2 regions of the Paenibacillus sp. FSL R5-0475 genome follow, and region 2 is predicted to be linked to the other one. Evidence: riboswitches for the same ligand, from Rfam matches in the RefSeq annotation. Region 2 holds a riboswitch; the other holds the start of a gene.
The links. A riboswitch is a leader RNA that binds a small molecule or an ion and turns the genes downstream of it on or off. The one in region 2 is predicted to bind cyclic di-GMP.
Positions count from the first base shown of each region.

Region 1: it holds a riboswitch for cyclic di-GMP, as region 2 does, so the genes downstream of both, MKX41_RS27100 (choice-of-anchor A family protein) here and MKX41_RS03580 (DUF6612 family protein) in region 2, are expected to answer to the same signal.

Region 1 covers NZ_JBBORK010000001.1:6,048,727-6,057,046, reverse strand. Annotated here, with positions in the region: gene MKX41_RS27110 (NusG domain II-containing protein) at 1-43, opposite strand, end outside; gene MKX41_RS27105 (alpha/beta hydrolase) at 776-1,711, opposite strand; gene MKX41_RS27100 (choice-of-anchor A family protein) at 1,884-4,028, opposite strand; cyclic di-GMP riboswitch class I at 4,139-4,229, opposite strand; gene MKX41_RS27095 (hypothetical protein) at 4,721-5,113, shown strand; gene MKX41_RS27090 (winged helix-turn-helix transcriptional regulator) at 5,555-5,929, shown strand; gene MKX41_RS27085 (NAD(P)H-dependent oxidoreductase) at 5,994-6,536, opposite strand; gene MKX41_RS27080 (sporulation protein YjcZ) at 7,013-7,114, opposite strand; gene MKX41_RS27075 (hypothetical protein) at 7,145-7,300, opposite strand; gene MKX41_RS27070 (hypothetical protein) at 7,479-7,709, opposite strand; gene MKX41_RS27065 (N-acetylmuramoyl-L-alanine amidase) at 7,803-8,246, opposite strand; tRNA gene MKX41_RS27060 (tRNA-Thr) at 8,211-8,282, opposite strand.
Region 2 covers NZ_JBBORK010000001.1:862,836-871,155, reverse strand. Annotated here, with positions in the region: gene MKX41_RS03605 (Crp/Fnr family transcriptional regulator) at 36-746, opposite strand; gene rd (rubredoxin) at 793-975, opposite strand; gene MKX41_RS03595 (NAD(P)/FAD-dependent oxidoreductase) at 1,004-2,218, opposite strand; gene MKX41_RS03590 (FprA family A-type flavoprotein) at 2,235-3,473, opposite strand; gene MKX41_RS03585 (CapA family protein) at 3,743-4,759, shown strand; gene MKX41_RS03580 (DUF6612 family protein) at 4,841-5,689, opposite strand; cyclic di-GMP riboswitch class I at 5,807-5,898, opposite strand; gene MKX41_RS03575 (RNA polymerase sigma factor) at 6,103-6,621, shown strand; gene MKX41_RS03570 (DUF4179 domain-containing protein) at 6,605-8,218, shown strand.

The DNA of each region.
Region 1 (8,320 bases), 5.2 Mb from region 2:
CAATTAACACGATGGAAATCAACCACACATCTGCGCGTTTCATAAAAATCTCCCTTATTTTTTAATTAAAATCCAGACTTATTAATTATAACGGTCTACCCTCAATCCTTCAATCAATGTTGGGGTTTAATGTAAGTTTTAGAGACCAGTTCACAAAATAGGCACGCAAAATAACCCCCACAGCCCCATTTACTCTGGCTTTCTAGCTTTTCCGAATTAATCCACAAATAATCCAGCATACGATATATTCAAATCAAACGCTTTCTCTTGCTCTGCTTGTTCCCCTTCTAAATCAAACAACCCTTATCTTGGAATTCATTATTATATTTGCCTTTTAAACAATACTGTGTTATATTTATATCGTATTTGTTTTTCGATATATTGAATATCCCCATCAAGAAGATGTCAGGCCGACTATTTTACACTTCGGCAATTTGGACACAGAGGCTTCATGTTTTCTTGCAGAAACTTTCCTTTTTATGAGACTAAATTCGAAATATAGCATTCCGATTCACACTGGCGCGGTCAATGGAGCCGCAAGGGCAAAAGAGAGAGGTAGGGCTTTTGTCGTATTGGAAGGATTATTCTCGCCACACGGCTGCTGGAAATAACAAGGAATTAAGACACCCGTTACTCACGAACGGCGGGGGATGAATATAACGAAAAAGCATGGCTGTACGAACCTTACATAAGGACACATGCCATGTGTGGAAAAATATAGGCGCCCGATAACCGCTACCTAGCGGATATCGGGCGCTGTCTACGTTCAGGGCATCTAATTTACATACTGATTCACAAAAGCTGTTACTACGTTTATATACCCCGTCTTATCCATATCGTAAGCTAACCCATGCCCTGCTTGCGGCACTACGAACTTCTCTTTGGGACTCTGACATGCCTCATACAATTCATTCATCATACTATATGGTACAAAATTATCGGCATCCCCATGAATAAATAGAATCGGCACCTTCGCCTTCCGCACCTGTTTCAAGGCAGACGCTTCACTAAACCCATACCCTGCTTTCAAACGAGTAATAAGACTCGCACTTTGAATAAAAGGGAAACTTGGCAAGCGATACATACGCCGTAGTTGGTAGGCTAATTGTGCTTTAACTGAGCTGTAAGCACAGTCCGAGACAATAGCTTTGACCTGCGGCGGGAGATTTTCACCTGAGGTCATTAGCACTGTAGCACCACCCATAGAGACCCCATGAAGCACAACTTGAGCACTGGGCCCAGTCTTTTCTATTATATATTCAATCCACTGCAAATAATCCTTGCGCTCATGCCATCCAAAACCAATATAATTCCCAGCGCTTTCCCCATGTCCCCTGGCATCGGGAATCAGGATATTAAAGCCCAGTCTCTCGTAATAGATTTTGGCGTACGCCCCCATATCCTTCCCTTTTCCAGAATAACCATGAGCTAGAATCGCCGTACGACCTTCAGCACGATCCGAAAGGAGCAAGTACCCTCTTAGTTGTAGCCCGTCCTCAGATGTAATCTCCACATTCTCAAAGCTCTGACTGGAGATCCAATCCTTCCCCTCACCCCAAGAAGCCCCGGCAACCGGGGGATCAACCTTCAAATCACGATTATTACTCAGGAATTCCTTCGGTGCTCGTTTAATAGCAATTCCATAAAAGAAAAAGCCCGCATAGATCAGAGCTCCTATGACGATGACAGCGCTAATGAAGAACCATACCAATTCATCTTCCCCGTCCTTTCCTCATATCCGTTGTAAATCAGTATAACATCTACTTAGAATGCGCCAAAATATAACAATCATAACAAAAGAAAACCGCCCTCGGAATATGTCCCGAAAGCGGCTTTACTATTCTTCACGGCATAACTTGTATTCAAGCTACAATCACCGTTTATTATTTCTTGCTCGAGAATCTATTTCTCATTAGCAATCCAATAAGTGCAAAACCTAGACCAGTTACATAATAAGGGACTGAACTTGATTCTCCCGTTTTTGGAAGTTCATCCACAGGTGGATTACCTAGCGGGATTGTATCATCCACTACAGCAATATCCTCTGGTGACGGCGTTGGTGTTACTGTCAATACTGGTCCTAATGGAATCTCCTCCTCATCAACAAGTACCTCTGTGTTGCTCGACGGTGTTGGTGTTGGTACTAGTGCTGGAGTCGACGAAGCTACAGGGCCCAGCGGCACAGGATCATCATTAACAATGATAGTGCCAATTACAAATGATGGTGTTGGTGTCGGGAACACCGGAGGCTCCGACGACGATGTCGGTGTTGGCGTCACTTCCGACGACGGTGTCGGTGTTGGCGTCACTTCCGACGACGGTGTCGGTGTTGGCGTTGCTTCCGGCGACGGTGTCGGCGTTGGTGTCACGATCGGCGTTGGTGTTGGTGTCACGGTCGGCGTTGGTGTTGGTGTCACGGTCGGCGTTGGTGTTGGCGTCACGGTCGGCGTCGGTGTTGGCGTCACGGTCGGCGTTGGTGTTGGCGTCACGGTCGGCGTTGGTGTTGGTGTCACGATCGGCGTTGGTGTTGGCGTCACGGTCGGCGTTGGTGTTGGCGTCACGGTCGGCGTTGGTGTTGGTGTCACGATCGGCGTTGGTGTTGGCGTCACGGTCGGCGTTGGTGTTGGCGTCACGGTCGGCGTTGGTGTTGGCGTCACGGTCGGCGTTGGTGTTGGCGTCACGATCGGCGTTGGTGTTGGCGTCACGGTCGGCGTTGGTGTTGGCGTCACGGTCGGCGTTGGTGTCGGCGTCACGGTCGGCGTTGGTGTTGGCGTCACGGTCGGCGTTGGTGTTGGCGTCACGGTCGGCGTTTGTGTTGGCGTCACGGTCGGCGTTGGTGTTGGCGTCACGGTCGGCGTTGGTGTTGGCGTCACGGTCGGCGTTGGTGTTGGTGTGTGTGTTGGCTTTGGTGTGTGTGTTGGCTTTGGTGTGTGTGTCGGCTTCGGTGTCGGTGTTGGCTTTGGTGTGTGTGTTGGCTTCGGCGTTGGTGTTGGCTTCGGTGTGTGTGTTGGCTTCGGCGTTGGTGTTGGCTTCGGTGTCGGTGTCACGCACGGCGTAGGCGTCACGGTCGGCGTTGGTGTTGGCGTCACGGTCGGCGTCGGTGTTGGTGTCACGGTTGGCGTTGGTGTTGGCGTCACGGTTGGTGTCGGTGTTGGTGCCACGGTCGGCGTTGGTGTCGGAGGTGGTTCTTCCCCTCCATATGGATACCAATGCATCTGCACCCCACCAGCAAATCCCTTTGCAATCAGCGTCCCATGCAGTTCACCGGAATTATAAGTTACTTTTGCAAGCGGAGCTAGGATAGTTCCTTCTATTGTTAAACTTCCAATGTCAACAGTGCTAGCTTCATAAAAATTAAATAATACCTTGTTAGGGCTACCTCCCCAGATTTGAAAGCTTGGAATGTTAACTGAACTTCCGCTAACGTTAATGATAACTGTGGCGCTATTTGCAATATTAAACTGTAAGCCATTAGCACCAGCGAAATCGGCAGCACTAAGATTAAGAACGTTAAATGGTTCCGGAGCATCAATCGTTATTTTCCCATATTCCTTTTTGAAAGTTCCTATTGTAGCAAGCGAAGAGAATTCATTAGAACGTCCAATAAGAAATTGCTCTTCAGCATCAAAATCAATAGGAGTCCCTTTTCTCGCTGGTTCTTTAAGATCTACACCGTTGCTGGAAAAAACACCACCATAAACGGATGCTCCATGAACAGTCCCATTAGTAAAACTGATGTCATTACCAGCGATAAGAACATCTCCACCTGGATTATCCTTGGATACGCCGTAATTCTGCAAAGTAATATTACCTTTGGCCGCAAGGCGCCCATGAACCTGATCATTAGATTGTTTGAAATCCCCAAAAATAAAAGTATTAAAATTCCCTGCAATACCTAACACAGGTGTAGGAGTATAGGGAAGTACCTCCCCAGCCGCATTTACCAAATGACCTCCAGAAAGACCACTACCTACTGTCAAAATCCCCGCTAATATTAGTGCTAGCAGCGGTTTCATTCTTCTTTTCAAAAAGCACACCTCCTAAATCTATGATTTATATTTAATCAGAATAATTACCAGAAACTCTAAAGGACCTAACAACAAAAAAGACCGCCAAAAAAGAAGTGGAATTCCCTTCTCATGGCAGTCGGACGGTCATAGCGCATTTAAGACACTTTAGACTCCTGGACTTTGCGTCCCACCCTTTCAGGCGGTTTGCTATTATCATGATAATATATGTATTGACTTGCGGATTAGAACTAGCATTTTAAGCATCCTATTAAATAATCGTCTATGACTTTTAATACTTTTGAACTAATAATAGTTTAGCGCTCCATCCCCACAATTGTCAATCAATTCCTTTTGATATTCATACACGTAAGCAAGCACAAAAAAAGCGCCTAAAGGCGCTTCACACAAAGGTTTTCCTTCAATTTTAAAGTAACTTTATATAGCCTAATATCGATATCCATAATGGAATACTTAGAATCAAACCAAATACCATTCCACGGTGGAGACTTCCTTCCTCTTTCATCCTAATTCTCCCTTTATATAAGTCTGAAGCATTATTTTTTATTATTACAATTTTAATATATTTTATTCTTTCTAATTTAGTTGTGAATTCAATCACATTGGACTAGCTGTTTAGAAATACCATTGATTATTTTTGGAATATCGGGGTAGAATACGAATATACGTTCCCATTAGAGGTGATGAGATTCATGAATAGAGCTGAAAGCAGGGACAACATGCTGGTCAAATCTTATTTATTGCTTCCGATGATTTTATCAGCTTTCGAACGGGACTCCGCCATTCTATCTGCACATTTACGAACACCTACCCCCTATCTGGAGGTTCTTGAAACAGCCGCAGCAGTTGCTACAACAGATCTAAGAGATGTTCGTTCAGAGATGAGAAAACGGGGAATCAAGGTTTATGAGCAGAACAGACTTAACACGGGGATAGAAGCCAAATTTATATGTCGTGGATACCATGAACGAATGCTGTTGTTAAACGACATCGTCGCTGCCCAAGCTGCCATTCATATGCGCAGATATCTCGGTCTGGATATTTCATCTTTTAAGAGCTATGAAGAGCAGTATCAGATTAAGTGAAGTAGCGAAGAAGCTCCCCCTCCCTCATTTAATTAGCGAACAAAAAAATAGGCCTTACCATGGGAGTTGGCAAGACCTGAGAGATTTATACCACAAAACACTGGGGGGTGTTTGGTGTCTTCAATATATACCTTGAACCTGAAAATAAGATGATGCTCACATGAAAATTACATTAAAAACTTCAATTCGTCGCTTAGGCTATCCGCTTGGCACTTTTGATTTCCAACCAAAGAGGCCCGCTTCGCCGACAGAGAAAATCGACCGATTGATAGTTAGCCACGAGTGCTTTGAACAAATTGTTTCAAAATGATATAGTGAATTCGTTCTCACAGGATGACTTGATAGCAGGTTGTAAAACATAATAAAGTCGGGACCTGAGTACGGAGCGACAACAGGCGTTTGCCTTTTCGTTGAATATTTTCTGAAGGAGGGTAATAGCCCATGAGTGATGAAATCTGTATACCGCCTGGCATTCAACAGAAGGACACTAGCTTTGGCTACACCTTGTCTATTATTAGTGGTAAATATAAAATGACTATTCTCTACTATCTCTCTGAAAACAAGATCGTGCGGTTCAATGAACTGCAACGGGGTATCGGTACAATACCTTTTAAGACATTAAGCGTTATGTTGAAAGAACTGGAAGCCGACTGTCTCGTCAGGCGCGAGGAATTCCCCCAGATTCCCCCTAAAGTTGAGTATTCCTTGACCGAGAAGGGCCAATCGCTTATTCCGGTGCTGGATATGATGTGCACTTGGGGAGAGAAAAACTTCGTTCCAGCCGCGCAAGAGATAACCATACCTTTTACGATTTAACGACAACTTATGACAAAAGCAGCATTTCCATTAATGAAAATGCTGCTTTTTGCTTCAAATCTAATTACATATTTTCGATAAATTCAACATAGCCTTGCGAACTGATATCCAATTTATTTAAGTAATCCGTACTTCCTACCGTCTCAGATTCCGTGCCATAAATGGCATAGAAGGAACGATAATCAGCGTTGCAATACAAAAAAGTCGTGTCAAAGGGAGATAAAATACGGTCAAGCCCGTAGCCGAGTTTACCTTCTTCACTAAAGTCTTTTGCACTTCCTCCGGCAGTTACAGCTAATGCGATTTTTCGATTTCTTAATTTATCACTCTTCGAGCCATATGCCCATCCGTAAGTAAATACTTCGTCCAGCCACTTTTTAAGCAGAGGTGGACTACTAAACCAGTAGACAGGGAATTGTAAGACGAGCTTATCATGCGCTTCAATCAGCTGTTGTTCCTTTTCCACGTTGATTTTTTCATCGGGATAGGCTTTGTACAGCTCGTGCAACGTATATTTGTCTGGATATTTACGGAGTTCTTCGATCCAGCGTTTATTAACGACGGATGTTTCGATGTTTGGGTGCGTGACGACAATAAGTGTTTTCATTGGTGTATCCTCCATGTTTGAATCAGATTTAGGACTTGAGTATACCTCCCACCATGACATCGCGTAAGTATGCACTTTTAGTTCACGTACTTACCTAAAGGTAAGCACTGCAACCTGCCTGCACGTATGATTGATGTATAGTCTTCGGGGCGAATCTCGTCTTCGGTGTACACCCAAATATCACACAAGAGAGACTGGGTCATTCCGCCATTTTACTTGAGTAAAGGTTAGACGGATGTAACGTTATGTGTTTGAACTCTATATCACTGATAAAAAAATTTGCCTGAACGCAAAGAAATGCCCCACCATTACTGGCAGGGTACGGTACTTCCGCATAATTTCAACATAATCCATTTGGGATACTCGACTACCACTTAAGGTTGACAGGGTGCGTCTTTGATTATGTATGAAAAAAATCCACCAGCATGAGTACTGGCGGATTTAATAAGGTGCAGCTATATTGGGAGGTTTGAAACTTAAATAAACAAAGTCTTAGAGATGATTACCAACAAGATAAACAGAACCAGAATTGCGGCGGTAGAAGTAAAGCCACCATATCCTCCTGCGAATTCGCCCATTTTAACTCCTCCTTTGTAATTGAATACAATTTAAAATATACAAGCTTTTGTAATGATGACCAGCAGGATAAAGAGCACTAAGATTGCCCCTGTGGATGTAAAGGCTCCACCAACAAAACGTTCAGGTTCACGTTCACGTTCACGTTCACCAACGCCGCAACAACGTTCTCCACGTACTTCGCCCATTTGTCAATTCCTCCTTTTTAATTGGATACAAAACTAAGATATGCGGGATTTGTATCGGTGCTTGGGTAAAAAAGAAACGAAAATAGTAGGCCTGTTGCGGGATCCGACATTTCGTAAAAAACAAAAAAATACCCACCAGCCGAAGCCAGTGGGCGGTTTTTCCCGGTTTTATGATTTTTTAAATAAGGGCTATAGCCAGCAGAGTGAACAAACTCAAGGTTAAGATGTCATTTGTAGCAAAAGGATTACCAAAAAAAGCTGAAGTGTGCACAGATCCGTTATGTTCCGTTCTTAAGTAAACATTATTTCTGTCCACATTTGTAATTACGCCTACGTGCTGTCTACCATCTTTAGTCAGAATCCGCACTCTTCTATTCATGTAGCGCAAGCAGCTGCAATAAGCATCCATCAGGAAACTCCCCCTCGCTCGTATTACTTTATTTTATGATGAGAGGTTACGCCGGTAACGGCCAGCAGCGCCCAAAACTTCCGGCTCGACAAATTAACTTTCCAGTTCACTTTGTAAGGTTAACTGTCTTACTTGCTCTTTCTTGCCGTTTACGAGTACTACCACTTTATTGTCATTGTTGCCCTGATTCGCTGTTTCCTTCTTTTTCAGCCCTAGGTACTTTGCAATCCCGATCACATGGCTATCAATGATTGCTTGGATAACCACATCTTTTTTGAGTTTGGCAGCGTCGGTTACCACATCCAAAAATAAATTCTCCGTGAGTACTGCAGGTATGTTGCTCTCACGCACCACGTGCAGGTTTTTTGCCTTTTGGCCCCGGTCGTTGGGGACTCCATTACAAGCGGAAAAGACACTCTTTCGGTAAAAGAATGGTAGAAGAATCAAAAAAGCGCGGCTCTTGAAATTCCAAGAATCCGCGCCACAAAAGGTTTTTTTGGATGCTGGTGAAGGGAATTGAACCCCCGGCCTACGCATTACGAGTGCGTTGCTCTACCCCTGAGCTACACCAGCTTAAGGCTGATTTTTCTGTCAAACAAAAAATATTATAC
Region 2 (8,320 bases):
TGCCGCTTTATCATTTTAGATTTTTAATTACTATTTTAATACCCCATATAACTTTCCAAACCCGCTGGATCTATAATGAGCATTTGCTTGTTTCCAATTAGTTCAATAAGGCCTGAATCTTCAAACCTTGAGAATTTTCTGCTGATGGTTTCGCGGGTGACCCCAACATAACTGGCCAGTTCTTCACGAGACAACGGAAGGTCAATATGAATATGAGCACCACGTTGTTTGCCATATTTGTCACCGAGTTCCATGATCATATAAGCAATTCGTATTTCTGGATCTTTGGTCGCCAAGCTCTGCGCCAGATTTTCTGTATGGGCTAATCTTTTGGTCACACTCTTCAGCAGCCGGAGTGAAATATCCGGATTTTCCGTCATCAGCTGCTCCATATCTGTTCGAGTCAGCATGCAAATGTTAGTATCTTTTAGAGCATAAGCACTGAAGTTGCTCAGCTCATCGCTGTTAAAAATGCTCAGTTCCCCGAAAAAATCCCCGTTCGTCAAGATGTGCAAAATTTGTTCCTTGCCCTCGGGAGTAATTTTGGATAATTTAACATGGCCTCGCTGAATAATGTACAGCGTATCCGACGGTGCTCCTTCCAGAATTAACGGTTGACCTTTGGTGAACTTTCGATGTTTGATCATGGCACTGATCCGGGAGAGATCGTCATCGCTTAACGCAGCAAAAATCGGCACCTTGCGGGTACAAGGTTCAGCAGCGTATTGGCAAGAATACTCCTTCATAACTGTCCCCCCTGTTGTTCATTTTTTTTATAAACCTTACTTCCCTTTAAGATGCAGAAGTTTTTTTCTCTTCAACCGGCGCAAAATGGCTTGTATCTTCACCACATACAGGACAAACCCAATCTTCAGACAAGTCTTCAAATGCAGTGCCTGCAACAACATCCTCATCAGGATCGCCTACTGCCGGATCATAGATATAGCCACATGGTAGACAGATATATTTTTTCATCATTGTCATCTCCTATAAAGTTAGTAGTTTAGTTCAATCTGGATTGTACTTCAGCCATAATTTCCACGATGCTACTCCCGTTAACATCAATCCCCGTAAGGGGGATGCCTTGCTCCACAGCGGTTTTATACGCCAGAGAAGCAGCTGCACCTTGCCAGGATATCGCACCGATTATTGTGTTATCTTTCACAAAGATACGCGTATACGCCCCATTTTCTTCTCCGTTCACCACCGTATAGCAATACCGCTCATCAACGTTGCCTATCGAAAATAAAGAGACTCCAAAAGCATTAAACAATGTAACCGGAACAGCTCTACGATACGCAGTCAGATTGGCGACCATATTACTGCCAGCAATCCGACCCTGCTCCATCGCTCCGCCCCACAGTCCTTCCACATGCCCGTTAATTTCAGCAACATCTCCGGCAGCGTACACATGCGGATCATTTGTTTGCATTTGTTCATTTACGATAATGCCCTGCCGGACTTGAATACTCGAGCCATTTAGCAGTTCCGTATTTGGTACAATACCAATGGAGTAGACTACATGGTCACAGGAAAAATGAGATTGGTCATCCAGCGTAATTCCGGTAACAAACTCTGATCCTGTAATAGACGCCACATCTGCTTGAAGAATAACCTTTACACCTGCTTGTTCAAGGTTCTCTTTAAGGAGCTGTGAGGATTTCTCATCAAGCTGTCTGCCCATCAACCGGTGAAAAGCTTCGATCACCGTTACCTGATATCCAGCTTCATGCAGCGCCCAAGCGGTTTCGATTCCCTGCACTCCACCACCAATTACGGCTACATGGCTGCCATCCTGCAGGTTTTCTTTCAATCTGTCCGCGTCGTTCATATCCCGGAGGGTATGAACATTGTTCAGGCCGAAGCCCTCAAGGGAGAGTGTACGATTCTTCGCTCCCATACACAATAAAAGCTTATGATAAGAAACACTTTGCCCATCTTCTGTCACAACAATTTGCCGGTCCGGGTGGACAGAACTGATTCGGGTCGAGGTTTTTACGGATATACGATTATCGCGGTACCATTTTTCCTTTTTAATCAGCACCTTCTCACTGTGCAGGTCGGTAAACAGCCCTTTGGTCAGCTTAATCCGGTTATAGGGCAGTTGACTTTCCTCCCCGAGGATCGAAATTTCCGATTCTGCGTCTTGATCACGGATGGCTTTGGCGGCATGGACGGCGGCTACTCCGCCGCCAACTATAACGTAATGTTTTGTCATCCTATGTTCCTCCTCCCTAAAATGAACTCAGCAGCAAATCCGAAACAAATTCAGCCGCGTTTTTAATTTTTTGAACTTTCTCAGGCTCTTTCGGGGAAAATCTGATTCGTACAGGGAACTCTACATGTGTCATCCCCGTGGATTTAATAACCTCAGATGTGCTTTGCACCGTCATATTTGTTCCATTCAGATAATCCTGAATGACTTCAATGGCTTCACCACTCCAGCCGTAGGAGCCAAAGGCTGCAGCAAGTTTACCTTCCAGATTCATATTGTGCAATTCTTTCAGAATGTTCTCCAGGTTCCCAATCATGTCCGCGTATTTAGTGGAGCTGCCAATAAAGACCGCGTCAGCTGACGTTATACTGTTCAGAATATCGGTGGCACTACTTTTATCTGCATCCCAGACCTCTGTCTCTATATTATTTTCCTGCAAGCAATCCTGTAAGATTTTGGCCATCTTCTTGGTACTGTTTTTGATGGTGGTATATACGATGGTTGCCTTTTTTCCTTGCGTCGTTTCACGGCTCAACGTGGCGTACATCCCGATATATTTACGTATGTCCTTCCGAATCACAAACCCATGGGAAGGAGCGATCATCCGGATCTCAAGATCCTTAACAGCCTCTAACAGTGTTCTTACATATCTTCTGTGAGGATGAATAATTGCTGCGTAATAGCCCTGGAAATCTTCCGTAATATCAAACCCGGCTTCATCGCTGAATAGATTCTCCACCGCAACATGCGTGCTAAAAATATCACAAGGAAATAAGATTTGATCTTCGATACAATAGGTGATCATCGTTTCTGCGGTATGGAGATACGGTGTTTCTTTAAACAGCAGCGTTTTCCCACCAATATCCAGCTTGTCTCCATCTTTCACCACCAGGAAGTTCCGGCTATGAAGCTTGTACATTTCCTGCAATTCTGGAACAGCAATCTCGGTGCATACGATCGTGGCGTTTGCAGCCTTGGCAGCGAGAGCTGCCAGTCCACCAGAGTGATCAGGCTCTGTATGGTTAATGACAATGTAATGAATATCTAGAAGATCAATCATTTCACCCAGGCACTCGGCATATTCACGTCCGAATTCCATATCTACGGTATCAATGACAGTCGGCTTACCTGTTTTTAATAAGTAGGAATTATAGGTAGTTCCTTTTTCTAGAATCAGGCGATGAAAAGGAACATGACGGTTATCAATTTTGCCTATCCAGTAAATATCCTCGGCGATTTTCTTGAATTGTGTACTCATTTCTATAACCTCCAATGTTTGATTGATAATGTTTATCAACAACCATATTTTATTATGGCTGCCAAACAAAAAAGAGGATTTGAATCAAATTATGAAAGTTTGAAAAAAATGAATACCTTTAATTTAGACGATCTAAATAAAGTGATTATGCGTTGGGTCACATTTTAAATAAAAAGCCACACAAATGTTTGCACTTCGCCTTAAAGAAAGAATAACCCATAACAACTTTATACCATATCCTAATGAAAATAATAAAAAGGTGGATATCCATGACTGAAATACAAATAGCTGCTGTGGGAGATCTAATGGTCAAACGTTATATTATTTCGGATGCTAAACAGCCTGATGGAGCCTATTCGTTCAGCCCCCTGTTTGCAAAAGTAGCTCCTTATCTGAAACAGGCTGATTTGACGATTGGCAATCTCGAAACCACCTTTGCTGGAAGTGGCCCCGAATGCCGGAAAAGCCCACGATCAGGCGGTCCGATATTCAAATGTCCAGACGAACTGGCCCCTGCACTTAAGGAAGCCGGATTCGACGTATTAGTAACGGCCAACAATCATTGCATGGATTATGGTGCCCCGGGTCTGGTTCGGACGTTACGAGTTCTGGACCGTAATGGAATCGACCACACGGGAACAGCTAAATCATTAGAAGAATCCAAGAGAACGCTTATTAAAAACGTCAAAGGAATTACGATTGGCATCCTCTCCTACACAGCAGGAACTAACCGAATTCCTGTACCAGTGAGTAAGCCATGGCTGGTTAATCGGATATCTACGCCCAAGATCATTCGGGAGATTCGAGATTTAAAAAAGAAAGTCGATCTAGTCTTGCTTTATCTGCATTTCGGAAGCGAATATCGTTACACTCCAAACAAGAGGCAAAAAGAGCTGGTCAATCTCTTCTTTAAAAATGGCGCCGACATCATACTGGGGTCTCACCCACATGTTCTTCAACCGTTAGCGCTTCGTGGAAAAAAACAATTCGTTATTTACTCATTGGGGAATTTTGTTTCTACTAAATTAATGAATATTCCTTATACACAAAGCGGTATCATACTTACGCTTAAAATAAAGAAGGATGAAAAAGGAAACACGAGTATAACTAACGTAGGTTACATCCCGACTTGTGTAGATCGAAGAATAAAAAGCGGCAGGAAAATTACAGAGATCATCCCCATCCGCGACGCATTAAAGAGAAGCGCCACCGACATAAAAACAGAGCGGCGAAATCTCATGAATCGAATGTTGAAACATACGACAACAATCTTAAAGAAGGAATAGAAACGTTATTAAAATAGAGAATACAGCAAAAAGCGCTGTTCTACAGAACAGCGCTTTTTGCTCAATATGAAATCGACCTTATTATTCTAGTTCGGCCGGTTTTACAATGGTTGTACCTTTGTTATTCTTGGAATATTTAGCTTCGATTTTCGTGTTGTATGTATCTTTTTCTCCGTCACTTGTCAGTACATAACTCAGATCGACTGTCAGCTTTTCCGTTTGCCAGGTCTTAGTATTGACGAATAATTTCCAAGTTACGCTTTTAGGTTGAACTGTCTCACCATCCCAGAGGTTCTCCTGGTCATAGAGTTTGATTATTCCCTTAGCTGCTGTCGGATCGGTTACCGTGAACTGCAGGACGGTCTGAGCACCGGCAGTGCTGACTTTCATAGATTTTTTATAATTTTTTACCGAATCAAGCATGGAAACAGGATCGTATTGACCTTTAGAATAAAAAGAATCCCACTCCATCTTCTCCAGTCCAATCCAATACTGCGCATCAGGATCGATTGGCTCACCGTCATCGTCGTAACCTTCATCTTCAGATTCATCGATCAGTTCACTTCCGTCTACAAGATAGTAAAACTCCTTGTCATTGGCATATAGACTGTACGATGTTTCTAAAAGACTACTATCAACGGTGCCAGCTGCAGCAAAATTCGGCAGTCGATTAATATCCAGCTTCAGTGTGTTAGTGTTGCTGATACGTACCCCACCGCTCTGAATATCCTGTTTTTTGATCACATCTAAGTGAAAATTCTTTATTGCTTTAGAGGCTGCCGTTACTTTGCTAATCATTTGATCCGCGGTTACTACTGTTGAGGTAGCTGCTGACACTACTCCTGGATTAGACATCCATCCGATCGTTCCGGACAGCAATATAGCACCTACTGCCAAACTAGTGCCTATTGTTTTGAAAAAACTGTTCATGTACTTCCCCTTTCGGCCCCTTGCGATAATGTAACGCCGTATAGATCGAAATAATAAAAGAGCTCAAAATAGACTACATATTCTTAGAGCTATCCTTTATGCTTCATAAGATATCCCTATGGCGGCCTGGCGATCATTTCCTTCTGTAGAAAGGCTTTAGACCCATGGCTTTGTGTCATCATCTTTCGATGATTTTACCTTTAACGCGGACATTCAATTAGTTTTAATTAGCTTACGGACGCATGTCCCACCGCTAATTTTATCATGGTTATAATTACCTGTAAACGACTTATCTTCCATTCAAATTCGCTATGATGCTCAGAAGAAATACTTCACTCAAAATGAAAAATGAACGATTACATACGCTTATAAGTCTTATTAATGAGAACAGCAAAGACAGGGGGTGCAGCAAAATGTGTGACCGAGAAATTTTCGAGCTCTATAAAGAACAAGTATATTATTTTTGTTACTACTTAATGAAAAATCAGGCAGATGCAGAGGATATTTGCCAAGAGGTATTTGTAAAGGTTATCTTAGCGGATAAGTCTAAGGTAAGAAACTTGAAATCTTGGATTTTACGAATTGCTTCGAATGAGTGCAACAGTGTGATTAAAAGGCGTAAGACGGGGTGGATGAAAGAAGTACGTAATTATTTACTATCCAGGTCTGAGGAATCAAACCCTGTAGAAAAACGGTTGGATCGACAGGAAACTAAAAAAGAATTACAAGGGTTATACAGTCAGCTTCCCGACAAAATCAGAATGGTAGTAGTCCTTCGTTTTATAAACGAATTGACTGTACCCGAGATCTCTAAAGTTATGAGCATACCCGAAGGAACTGTAAAATCCAGACTGAACAAGGGACTTAAAATACTAAATAGAATGGGTGGAACTCAACTAAAGGAGCTGAGTAGTAATGAATCTGTATATTGAAAAAGATAGACATATTCCCCGACCGGATTATGATTTGATGTGGACTACCATAGAACAAGAAGCATATAAACGTCAAAGAAATCTGAATGCCTCCCAGAATACTCCTAGGCCTAATAAAAAGGTTGTTCCTATCAGCATCGTCTTCTCTTGCCTCTTACTTGTCGCCATTCCTGTATTCGCTAGTATGACGATTAATTGGGATAAAATTGGTGGGCGAAGTGTGAGCAATGCAATAAATAACGGCATCGGTCAACAGTATAATCTTCAAGCTTCCAGTTCAGGAGTAACAATGAATTTGAACGGTGTTGTAACTGACGGAGAAAAAATGAAAATGCTGTTATCACTTGATACTAAATCTGATCTATCCCAATATACTGGATTTGCTACAGAGGAAAACACCATGACTAGTGAATCCGGTGCCAAGGCAAAGGTATACGGTTATTTAGAATACGATCCTGAAAGCCAGAAACTCATTGGAGTATATGAGACACCTGATACATTAAAGGATGATAAAAAGGACTACAAGTTTGAAGCACGGAATCTCATTTTTTACCGTAATCAGAATATTCCCTTACAATCTAATCATCAAGCAGGGGATACAATCGATACTGGAGTTAAGCAATATCCAAGCATTCAAATCGAATCCGTTCGACATGTTTCCAATCAAACCATTATCCGTTACAAAGTCGCTGCATCACCATCTGACTTAGGACGGGGTAACCCACATTTGGTAGTTAGTACTGCAGGTCAAGAGAATGAGGCAATTCCAACCATCATGCCTAACGAAGGATCGGATTTATTTATTGAACAGGTTTTCAATATAACTGAATCAGATTGGAAGGAAGCTAGTCTTCATTTTAGTTACATTGAAGAAGCGAAACGTATTTCAGGTACATGGAAGTTCGATTTTAAAGCAGATGGACAAAAAGCAAGTGAGGCGATTTACACTAAGAAACTGTATAACAGTCCTGAATTTCAAGAAAAGACCGGTATAACCTTAGATCAGCTAGTGGTTACCCCTTTGGATATCCAAATTCTAATAGATGAAAATGATTCGCTTAAAAAAGGAATTGTCCACTATAATACCGCTCAGTTGGTTATAGGTGATAAAACAATCACTGGGGGTTGGAATTTGAAAGGAGATCATTCCGAAAGCTACCAGCATTTATTTCAATTTGAATCTCCGGAATGGTATAACAACTGGTCCGATGTTCCAATGAAACTTATATTAAAGGATGCTGTCATTGAGAAACGTGATACCAGTAAGAATTGGATCACAATAAACAAACCTAAAGAAGAAAAACAGTTCACTTCACTTGATGTCGATGGATTAGACATTGAATTCACGTACTATACTGAAGGCGAAAATTTGATTGTTGAATCATCATCCAAATCTCCTCACTTCAAAAGCGTTAACCAAACTACGTTACGGATTAATGGCAAAGAAGTGGTGCCTGAAATTACACCTAAGGGCATGATATCTACAGGAACTAATATTGATAGCTACAAAGATATTCCTTTCGACGAAAAAATCGAACTGAACCCTGGTATCTATAAATATAGCGCTCCTAGCCGGAACGAGGAAATTAAACTTTAATACAGGAAGTTAATCTATTGTCCCGCCCTTTTTAGTTAATCCTAAGGGCGGGTTATTTTTTGGATAGAATCAATTCTGTTATGTATCTCTTTTATTTCCTTC